DNA from 2 places in the Herbaspirillum camelliae genome. Region 2 is predicted to be linked to the other one. Evidence: predicted binding sites of a transcription regulator. Region 2 holds the regulator's gene; the other holds the start of a gene.
What was found. Region 2 encodes sigma-54, which starts transcription at its own class of promoters, with help from an activator protein. Its sites were predicted from a motif close to TGGCANGNAANCTGCTTT; they were not measured.
Positions count from the first base shown of each region.

Region 1: a site for sigma-54 is predicted at 3,231-3,248, ahead of hmpA (NO-inducible flavohemoprotein). Genes of this name have one in related genera too.

Region 1 covers NZ_KV880769.1:4,515,969-4,521,638, reverse strand. Annotated here, with positions in the region: gene BGK68_RS20185 (2-hydroxyacid dehydrogenase) at 1-990, shown strand, start outside; gene BGK68_RS20180 (hypothetical protein) at 991-1,347, opposite strand; gene BGK68_RS20175 (hemerythrin domain-containing protein) at 1,524-1,931, opposite strand; gene hmpA (NO-inducible flavohemoprotein) at 1,980-3,173, opposite strand; gene norR (nitric oxide reductase transcriptional regulator NorR) at 3,342-4,922, shown strand; gene BGK68_RS20160 (hypothetical protein) at 5,035-5,217, opposite strand; gene BGK68_RS20155 (dodecin) at 5,622-5,670, shown strand, end outside.
Region 2 covers NZ_KV880769.1:114,809-120,478, forward strand. Annotated here, with positions in the region: gene lptC (LPS export ABC transporter periplasmic protein LptC) at 1-452, shown strand, start outside; gene lptA (lipopolysaccharide transport periplasmic protein LptA) at 522-1,127, shown strand; gene lptB (LPS export ABC transporter ATP-binding protein) at 1,129-1,872, shown strand; gene BGK68_RS00495 (RNA polymerase factor sigma-54) at 1,945-3,435, shown strand; gene hpf (ribosome hibernation-promoting factor, HPF/YfiA family) at 3,589-3,951, shown strand; gene grxD (Grx4 family monothiol glutaredoxin) at 4,265-4,576, shown strand; gene BGK68_RS00510 (UbiX family flavin prenyltransferase) at 4,600-5,202, shown strand; gene BGK68_RS00515 (helix-turn-helix domain-containing protein) at 5,263-5,670, shown strand, end outside.

The DNA of each region.
Region 1 (5,670 bases), 4.4 Mb from region 2:
AAGACCGCCGTATTCAGCGCCCGCCGCTACGACCAGACCTTGCTCGCCCGCGCCAATGCCGCCCATGGGCACGAACTGGTGTTCCTCCAGGATCGCCTCGATGCCGGCACCGCCCAGTTGGCTGCCGGCTGCGAAGCGGTCGCAGCCTTCGTCAATGACGATCTGGGCGGCATCGTCCTGGAGAAGCTGGCAGAACTGGGCGTGCGCTTTGTCACCACCCGTTCCACCGGCTTCAACCACATCGATGTGGCCGCCGCCCGGGCGCTGGGACTGACGGTGGCGCGGGTGGCGGACTATTCCCCGTATTCGGTGGCCGAATTTGCCGTCGGCCTGCTGCAGGCGGTCAACCGCAAGATCGCCCGCGCCAGCATGCGGACCCGGGAGGGCAATTTCGAGCTGGATGGCTTGATGGGCGTGGACCTGCATGGCAAGACCGTGGGGGTGATCGGCACCGGCAAGATCGGTGTCCTGTTCGCCCGCATCATGGCTGGTTTCGGTTGCCAGATACTGGGCAGCGACGTCCATCGCAATCCCGATTTGGAAGCCCTGGGCGGGCGCTACGTGGAGCGCGCCGAACTGTTCGCGGCCAGCGATGTGGTCTCGCTGCATTGTCCGCTCACCGAGGCCACGCGCTATCTGGTCAACGCCCAGTCGCTGGCGCTGGCCAAGCCGGGCGGCATCCTGGTCAACACCAGCCGGGGCGGCCTGGTCGATACCGAAGCCGCCATCGCGGCCCTCAAGAGTGGACGCCTGCGCGGCCTGGCCATCGATGTCTATGAGCAGGAGGCCAGCCTGTTCTTCCAGGACCTGTCTTCGACCATCATCACCGATGACGTCATCCAGCGCCTGGTGTCCTTCCCCAATGTCATCGTCACCGGCCATCAGGCTTTCTTCACCGAAGAAGCCATCGGCCAGATCATGCAGACCACCATCGAGAACCTGAGCGCCTTCGCCGCTGGCCACAGCCTGGGCGAGCGCCTGGTGGCCTGATCAGGCGCCGCCGGCGCGGCGCTCGAAGAGCGAATGCAGTTGTTCGCCGATGCGGGGCTTCAGGTGCGCATGCACCCTTTGGATGATCAGCTCGGCATCGGCTGGGCCATAGGTATCGGCCAGTTGCCGGTGCATGTCGAAGTGCAGGTAGAGCAGGCCGCGCAGGCTCTGGAAGGCCGTCGGATGGGGCTCGCCGCAGACTTGTTCGTTGTTGTCCATGACCTGGTTGAGAATGCCCGGATCAAACAGCCGCACCTGGCAGATCACGGCGTGGCGCACGATTTCCATGTCCAGTGCTTCCAGTTCCTGGCTCAACTCATCGGGGGTGTGGCGCTGGGCGCTCAGTTTCTCGGTCATGGTCGTCTTTCGGCGGGAGGAGGGGGAGTGCACAGCCTACCATTTGCTGCGCCGCCGAAAGTTGTCGAAGATCAATGATTGCCTGATCCGGCGTAGGTCTTCGCGCAAAACGTGCAGACTATCCGGAAAAACTTGCTGCATGGCAGCGCACCCGGCGCCGCCATGCAGGCTCAGAGTCAGGCTGCTTCCACCATCGGGTAGAACTCCCGGTTCTCGCGTCCGATCCGGTCGAACAAGGTCTTCAGGACCCGGTTGGCGTCGGCGCGGAACTGTTCCGGCTGTTCGGCGATGCGCTGGGCATCGTTCCACTGGCGTGAAAACTGGCCGTACTGCGCCGCGATGTCGGCCATCTCTTGCTGGTACTGCTGGGCCTTGGCAGCCAGCGCCGGATCGGCTTTCTGCAGCGCCGGATAGAGATAGCGGTCTTCCACCGACAGGTGCAGCTTGATCAGCGAGCTCATGGCGATCACTTCGCGCGCGATCGCGGCCGCCTGGGCGGCGATGCCTTGCGCGCTCAGGCGCTTGAGCTGCTGTACGTGGCTGATGATGTCGGCATGTTCGCGGCGATATTTGTCCAGGTTCATCGTGGGTGGTCCTCTCTTGTTGGTCTGCTTGTCAGGTCTCGCTGCGCCTCAGTCCAGCGACGCTGCCGGACCGAAGAATTCGTAGCGGCTCTGCGCGGCCGGTACGCCCAGTTCGGCCAATTGGCGCTTGATGGCCTTCATGAAGGACTTGGGGCCGACGAAGTAGGCGTCCAGGTCCGGATTCCCAGGTAGCCATTGCTGCAGCAGCGAGCGCTCGATCAGCCCGGTGGCATGCGGCGCAGCGTCGCCTTGGCGGGGCTGCTCGTAGCAGAAGCGCACCTGCAGCTGTGGATGGCGCGCCGCCAGTTCTTCCAGCTGGCGGCGGAAGGCATGTACGCCGCCATGGCGCGCCGCGTGGATGAAGTGGATGGGACGGCCCGAGGGCAGGGCTGCGGCCAGCATGGACATCATCGGCGTGATGCCAACGCCACCGCTGATGAGCGCCAGCGGCTTGTCGCTGGCGGCCAGGGTGAATTCGCCCGCGGGCGGGAACAGTTCGACCACCGAGCCGACGTGGATCTGGTCATGCAACTGGCGCGAGACCTTGCCGCCCAGTTCGCGCTTGACGCTGATGCGGTATTGCGGCGGCTGGCCAGCCTGGCGCAGCAGGGCCGAGAGTGAATACTGGCGACGCTGTTCCTCGCCATCGACCACCATGCGCAGGCCGATGTACTGGCCCGGCTCGAAGTCAAGCAGTTCACCGCCGTCTTGCGGCACGAAATGGAAAGAGGTGATCTCTTCGCTCTCGGCTACCTTGCGGCTGACGATGAAGTTGCGCGCACCGCTCCAGCCGCCGGGGGCCTGGGCCTTGGCCTCGTATTGCTGGCGTTCGGCACCGATGAGGATGTCGGCCAGCTGGCCATAGGCGGCGGCCCAGGCGTCGATGACCGCATCGGTGGCGATCTCGGCACCCAGCACTTCGCGGATGGCGCGCAAGAGGCAATCGCCGACCATGGGATAGTGTTCCGGCAGCACCTGCACGGCGACGTGCTTGTTGATGATCTGCGCGGCCAGCGGACCCAGTTCTTCCAGGCGGTCGATATGGCGCGCATACATCAGCACGCCATTGGCCAGCGCACGCGGTTGGTCGCCGCTGGCCTGGTGGGCGCGGTTGAACAGGGGGCGCACCTGCGGGTAGTCGCGCATGAGCATCTTGTAGAAGTGGGTGGTCAAGGTCTCGCCGCCCGATTCGAGCAGGGGAACGGTGGACTTGACGATGGCGAGTTGGGCGTCGGTGAGCATGGCAGGCCTTTCTTGGCAGCTAGTGTGGAGAATCCGGTATTCCGGTCTGTCTTCTCCATTACAAGAGGCGTGCCAAGTTGAGAGTCTTTAAGAATCAATGACTTGGATATCAACTGTGTATTCATGACACGTGTCATAATGACCGCATTCAGTTTGAAGGTAGTCAGTATGACCTCAAGAACATTGCTCGACGCCCTGGTGCCGCTGGTAGCCGATCTCTCCCGCGAGATCGATGACCGGGAGCGCTATCGGCGACTGCTGCAGACCCTGCGGATGCTCTTTCCTTGCGATGCGGCGGCGCTGTTGCGGCTGGAGGGGGAAGTGCTGGTGCCACTGGCCATTGATGGACTCTCCAGCGACACGCTGGGACGACGTTTTCGGATCAGCGAACACCCGCGCTTCGGCATCTTGCTGGGCAATGCCGCACCGACGCGCTTCGCCGCCGATTCACCGTTGCCCGATCCCTACGACGGGCTGGTCGATGGTCTCAACGACCAGCATTCGGGCGAGCTGGAGGTGCACGACTGCATGGGATGCGCGCTGACCGTCAATGGGCGCGCCTGGGGCCTGATGACGCTGGACGCGCTGGGGCGGGGGCGCTTCGACAGCGTGGACATGGACTCGCTGCAAGCCTTTGCCGCCTTGGCGGCGGCCACCGTCAATGTGGCCGAACGCATCAGCGATCTGGCGCAGGCGGGGCAGCAGGCCCAGCAGCGCGCCGAGGCCTACCGGCTGGGTCTGGAACAGAGCCAGGGCAAGCGCGAGCTGATCGGGCAAAGTCCGGCGCATCGCCAACTGATGCAGGAAATCGGCATGGCCGCCCCCAGCGACATGACCGTGCTGGTCGCCGGCGAGACCGGTACCGGCAAGGAACTGGTGGCCCATGCCCTGCATGCGGCCTCGCCGCGCGCCCACAAGCCCATGATCAGCCTGAACTGCGCCGCCTTGCCCGATACTTTGGTCGAGAGCGAGCTGTTCGGTCATGTCCGCGGGGCGTTTTCCGGTGCGGTGGCCGACCGCCGTGGCAAGTTCGAGATGGCCGATGGCGGCACGCTGTTTCTCGATGAAGTCGGCGAGTTGCCGCTGGCGGTGCAGGCCAAGCTGCTGCGGGTACTGCAGAGCGGACAGTTGCAGCGGGTCGGGTCGGACCGGGAGCACAGGGTCGATGTGCGCCTCATCGCAGCCACCAACCGCGACCTGGCCGACGAGGTCAAGCGCGGCCATTTCCGGGCCGACTTCTACCATCGCCTGTCGGTATTTCCCATCCGCGTGCCGCCGCTGCGCGAGCGCGGACGCGACGTCTTGCTGCTAGCGGGCTATTTTCTGGAACAGAACCGGGCGCGGCTGGGCCTGTCCAGCCTGCGCTTGTCCGCCGATGCGCAGCGCGCCTTGCTGGACTATGCCTGGCCCGGCAACATCCGCGAACTGGAACACCTGATCGGACGTAGCGCCTTGCGTTCGCTGGCAACACACCGCACCCGGCCCGCCATCCTGACGCTGGATGCGGCAGCGCTGGAATTGCATGCGCCGTCTCCGGCGCCGGCCGCTGCAGCCGAGCCTCGGCTGCTCGCCGAGCAGATCCCGCCAGATACTGGCGGCTCCCTGCGCGACGCGTTGGAGCGCTATGAACGCCAATTGGTCAGTGCGGCCCTGCAGCGCCATGGGGGCAATCTGGCCGCAACCGCACGCGAACTGGGGGTGGACAGGGCCAACCTGAACCGTCTGGCCAAGCGCCTAGGATTGCGGTGAAGGCCGATACGGTGCAGGGAGACGGAAGGGGAGGAGTAGAAGGAGCAAAGGAGCCAGGATCAGGACCTGCATGAACAGGCCGCGACCCTGGCCAAGGCTGAACGGATTCTGGTCAGCCTTGCTGCGGCTCGCCGTCCACCTCAGCCAGCTGGCCGCGAATGCGGATGGCGGTGAGGTGACGGGCCGCAGCGGCGTCGTCGTTGACGTGTTGCAGGTCTTCGGTGACGCCGGCTGCGGCTTGCGCCGGGTTGAGTTGGTCGTTCTGGGCGAGCTGGCCCTGGTTGAGTTGCGACATGATGATCTCCAAGCGATGAAAATCCCGAGCACGTAGCCAGCAAGCACTGCATCCCAGAAGGAGTTGCAGCCGGCGACGCGGGCAGTTCGACAGACCCGCCATTTGCAATCATTGTAATCGTTCAGGTTGCACTGCAACAGGTAGCGCCTGGCTGATGTTTCTGTAGGAATGCCGGCGACGTCGGCGATCAGCGGCATTGCGACGCAGCAAGCTTTCCGGTCTGCATGCTGCGTTGCAGGCAGCGGGGCAGGGTGGCGCGTCGTCGCTGCTTTTCCTACCTCCAGTGTGGGCGCGCACCGATACCCGGCATGGATGGATGTTCATAGGCTCAAGCCTCAGTGCGGTGAAGGTCTGATCCCTTCACCTTTCTCGTTCACCTTCCATCCAACAGCAAGGAGCCCAGCATGAATGAACGCAAGCTCGACAATTCCAACACCTACAAGATCATCGAAG
Region 2 (5,670 bases):
ACTATTACCTGGAAAACTTCAGCTACGTGAAAATGGGGCCGAACGGCCTGCCGCGCTACGACATGTCGGGCGTGAAGATGGTGCACTACCCGACCGACGATTCCTTCGAGATCACCAAGCCGGTGGTCCACAATCTGGATCAGGGCAAGCCACCCATGGAGCTCTATTCCGATACCGCGCGCGTCACCGATGAGCAGACCCAGATCCATATGTACGGCAACGCCAACGCCATCCGCGCGCCCTACAAGGGGCGCGAACAGATGCGGGTGGTCTCGGACTACCTGCTGCTGTTGCCGGACGACGAGATCGTCAAGACCGACAAGCCGGTGGCCATGACCATGGGCACGACCCGCCTCAACGGGGTCGGCATGGTGGCCAACAATGCGACCCAGGTGGTGCAGCTGTTCGGCAATGTGCGCGGCTACTACGAACCGACCCCGAAGAAACGCTGATAACACCGATTCGCGCCCCCCGATATTCCGTCAGAACAATAACGCCAAGACCCGACCAGACAGGATTTTATGAAACGCTCATTCCTACTTCCGCTGCTGATGCTGGCTGCCCTCAGTGGCGTGGCGCGCGCCGAGAAGGCCGACACCACCAAGCCCACCAACATCGAAGCCGACCAGATGGTCTACGATGACGTGCGCCAGGTGAAGACCTTCACCGGCAACGTCGTCATGACCCGCGGCACCCTCATCATCAAGGCCGGCCGCGTGGTGCTCACCACCGACCAGTACGGTTATGAAAACGCCGTGCTCTACGCCGCCCCCGGATCGCTGGCGACCTTCCGCCAGAAGCGTGACGGCGGCCCCGACCTGTGGATCGAAGGCCAGGCCGAACGCATCGAATACTCGGAGCAGACCGAAGTCTCCAAGCTGTTCCAGCGCGCCCATATCCAGCGCATGGATGGCAAGCGCATCACCGACGAAGTCAATGGCGAATTCATCTCCTACGACAGTCGCGCCGAATTCTATTCGGTCAACAACACCGCCAGCGGCCAGAGCAAGCCGGGCGCGGGCCGCATCACCGCCGTGATCCAGCCGCGCAATGCGCCGCCGGCGCAGCCGGGCCAGCCCGCTCAGCCTGCCACCCCGCAGCCCACCCAGCCCGGAAAGGATCAGTAAGATGGCAGCAAGCTCGCTGGTCGTGCGCGGCCTGAAGAAAAGCTATGGCGCGCGCCAGGTGGTGCGCGACGTTTCCATGGAGGTGCGCAGCGGCGAAGTGGTCGGCCTGCTCGGTCCCAACGGCGCTGGCAAGACGACCTCGTTCTACATGATCGTCGGCCTGGTGCCTTCCGATGGTGGCGAAATCGATCTGGACGGAGAACCCATCTCGCGCCTGGCCATCCACAAGCGCGCCACGCTGGGCTTGTCCTACCTGCCGCAGGAAGCCTCGGTATTTCGCAAGCTGACCGTGGAGGACAATATCCGCGCCGTGCTGGAACTGCGCCAGGAAGACGGCAAGCCGCTCTCCCGCGACGAGATCGAAGGGCGCCTGAACAACCTGCTGCACGAATTGCAGATCGAGAAGCTGCGCGAGAGCCAGGCCCTGTCGTTGTCGGGCGGTGAACGCCGGCGCGTCGAGATCGCCCGCGCACTGGCCACCGATCCGCGCTTCGTGCTGCTGGATGAACCCTTTGCCGGTATCGACCCGATTGCCGTGATCGAGATCCAGCGCATCGTGCGCTTCCTCAAGGAACGCGGCATCGGCGTACTCATCACCGACCACAATGTGCGCGAGACCCTGGGCATCTGCGATCGCGCCTACATCATCAACCAGGGCACCGTGCTGGCCAGCGGCAACCCGGAAGAGATCATCGCCAACGAATCAGTGCGCCGCGTTTATCTGGGCGAGCACTTCCGCATGTAACCCAGGCACAGGCGCAACCGACCAGCACACCGGCATTGCAACCAGCGGGCCACGCCGCTTCCAGAAAGAAAGATGAAACAGTCGCTCCAGTTACGTACCTCGCAGCATCTCGCATTGACGCCGCAATTGCAGCAGTCGATCAGACTGCTGCAACTGTCGACGCTGGAATTGCACCAGGAGCTGGAGCAGATACTGAGCGACAATCCCCTGCTGGAACGCCTGGACGATGCGCTCGACAATTCGGTGCGCCTGCTGGCCGATGGCGCCGTCTCTTCCGCGCCCTCAAGCGGCGTGAGCGAGACCACCGGCAGTGAAGCCAGCAGCGAAGCCGCGCCCGCAGCGGCCGATGGCGAATCCAGTTTCGAGTACCAGGACACCGCCCCCGAGGGCGTGAGCGGCGACTCCGACTGGAGCTTCGACGATGTGGCCCGCAGCGGCAAGTCGCCCGATGACGAAGACGCCCGTCCCCAACTGGAAGCCCACGAGATCACGCTGCGCGAACATCTGCTGGAGCAGATCCGCGTCACCGCGCGCACGCAACGCGACCGCGCCCTACTGGAACTGCTCACCGATGCGCTGGACGACAGCGGCTATCTGGAAGAGCCGCTGGAAGACATCCTCGCGCGCCTGCCCGAAGAGCTGGGCGTGGACCTGGAAGAGCTCTCCATTTCACTGAAGCTGCTGCAAAGCCTGGATCCGGCAGGCGTAGGGGCGCGCAGCGCCGGCGAATGCCTGGCCCTGCAGATCCGCCGCCTGCCCAAGGTGCCCTTCGTCACGCGCCGGCTGGCGCTGAAGATCGTGGAAGATTACCTGCCGCTGTTTGCGCAACGCGACTTCAACAAGATCAAGAAGGCGCTCGATTGCGACGACGAAGACCTGCGTGAAGCGCAGGCCGTGATCCGCCAGTGCCGTCCGCACCCCGGCGCGGAATTCGCCCGCGATGCCTCGGACTATGTCGTGCCGGACGTGATTGTCAAACAGACAAAGAATGGCTGGCAGGTCATGCTCAACCATGAAGTCATGCCCAAGCTGCGCGTCAACGCCATGTATGCCAGCGCGCTCAAGCAGGCCAAGGGCGAGGGATCGCTGTCTTCGCAGTTGCAGGAAGCCAAGTGGCTCATCAAGAACATGCGGCAACGTTTCGATACAATTTTGCGCGTCGCGCAGGCTATTGTGGAACGTCAAAGAAACTTCTTTTCACATGGGGCAGTCGCCATGCGCCCCCTTGTGCTACGTGAAATTGCTGATACACTGGGTCTACACGAGAGCACTATCTCTCGCGTGACAACTCAGAAATACATGCTCACACCGCATGGCATGTTTGAGTTGAAGTACTTCTTCGGTAGCCACGTCGCGACTGAAACCGGAGGCGAAGCTTCCTCCACCGCGATACGGGCGCTGATCAAACAGTTGATAGGAGCCGAAAACCCGCAGACCCCATTATCCGATAGCAAGATTGCGGATATGCTGGCAGAACAAGGCATGGTGGTCGCGCGACGCACAGTCGCCAAATACCGCGAAGTGTTGAAGATTCCGCCAGTCAATCTCCGCAAGTCCCTCTGAGTTTTTCCTCAGTTTTTCTGTAGTACCGTTGCTGTGTTCCGGCAAGCATCCCGCTGATGCCCATGCCATCGGACACGAAGACCGTGCCCGTGGTACAGCTGCAGCAAGGATGAATTGCACGAACCTCCAGTGACTTCACGATAGGAGTCTTGTATGAATCTGACCATCAGTGGACACCACCTCGAACTGACCCCCGCCATCCGGGAATACGTGCAAAGCAAGCTGGCCCGTATCAAGCGCCATTTCGACAACGTGATCGACGTCAGCGTGATCCTGAGCGTAGATAAACTCACAGAAAAGGAAAAGCGCCAAAAAGCGGAAATCAACGTCCACATCAAGGGGAAGGATCTACATGCGGAAAGCATTGCGCACGACCTCTATGCAGCCATCGATGCGCTGATCGACAAGCTCGATCGCCAGGTCATCAAGCACAAGGACAAGTTGCAGGAACATCACTCCATGGCCAAGCGCCTGCCTGAAGAAGCCCCGGACGACGCGGTCGCCGGCGCGGCATGATGCCCTGATCTTCAACCTTTCATGAGCAAAGGGCGCGCAAGCGCCCTTTTTCATTTCTTCGCACCGGCGGTCATTTCCCGGCAGAAAATCCGCATAGGATATAAATAATTTCCCTCATCCATGGGACCGGCTTGAAGAAGCAGATGGCGGCCTTATCTTTTCCACAGCCCTTCGGATCAGGAAAATGATTTGATATAAAGCATTTCCCGAAAACAATATTTCCGCAAACGCAAGACAAGTCGCCCGTCCGACTCCAACGCGCGCGACGGCTTTTCCCTATAATGTCGGCAATCCCATTTTTAAAGGCATAGCCATGAGCGACGTCCAATCCTGGATCAAAGAAACCGTGACCCAAAACCCTGTCGTGCTGTTCATGAAGGGCACTGCGCAATTCCCGCAATGCGGCTTTTCGGGCAAGGCCATCCAGCTGCTCAAGGCCAGCGGCGCCGAGAACATCGTCACCGTGAACGTGCTGGAAAGCCCGGACGTGCGCCAGGGCATCAAGGAGTACTCGAACTGGCCCACCATTCCCCAGCTGTACATCAAGGGTGAATTCGTCGGCGGCTCCGACATCATGAGCGAGATGTACGCCTCGGGCGAACTGCAGACCCTGATCAAGGGCTGATCTTTTTCGCGCCTGAAGCTCCCGTGAGCGTTTCTTCCAGCCAGCCGCGCCAGCGCCTGATCGTCGCCATCACCGGCGCGACCGGCGCCATCTATGGCGTGCGCTTGCTGGAACACCTGCGCAAGCATGGCCAGATCGAAACGCATCTGATGGTCTCCGAAGCCGGCGTGCTCAATCTCCACCAGGAGCTGGACATGCGGCGCAGGGATGTGGAAGCGCTGGCCGATGTGGTGCACAACGTGCGTGATGTGGGTGCCTGCATCGCCAGCGGTTCCTTCGCTTCCACCGGCATGGTGGTGGCGCCCTGTTCGATGAAGACCCTGGCGGCCGTGGCGCATGGCCTGTCCGACAACCTCATCACCCGCGCGGCCGATGTGGTGCTCAAGGAACGCCGCCGCCTGGTCCTGATGGTGCGCGAGACCCCCTTCAACCTGGCCCACCTGCGCAACATGACCGCCGTCACCGAGATGGGCGGCGTGATCTTCCCGCCCCTGCCCGGCTTCTACCAGCGCCCGGCTTCCATGGAAGAGATGGTGGACCATACGCTGGGACGCGTGCTGGACATGTTCGGGATCTCCATGCAGCTTACGCCGGAGTGGCAGGGCATGAAAGGTGGAGCGGACTGAAACGCTCTGGGCCTGAGGCCATTGCTGCATCTCCTCAACCATGGACAAATGGAAGCCTTGATGGAAAAGCATGTGATGGACGACATCACCTCGCACTTTGCGGCATTGTCGTCCCTCATTCCGCTGCGACCGATCCGTACCGATGATGACTATGACCGCGCCGTCGTCACGCTGAACCAGTTGCTCGATGCCGGCGCCAGCAATGAAGGCCATCCCCTTGCGGACTTGGTCGACACCCTCGGTAGCCTCATCGCCGAATACGATGACAAGCATTTTCCGCTGAAGCAGGTCTCACCGGTGCAGGTTCTGCAGTTCCTGATGGAGCAACATCAGCTGACCCAATCCGATCTGCCCGAGATCGGCTCGCAAGGCGTGGTCTCCGAAATCCTGCGTGGCAAGCGCGAACTGAACCTGCGCCAGGTCAAGGCACTGGCCGAGCGCTTCGGCGTGGGGCCTGCAGTCTTCATC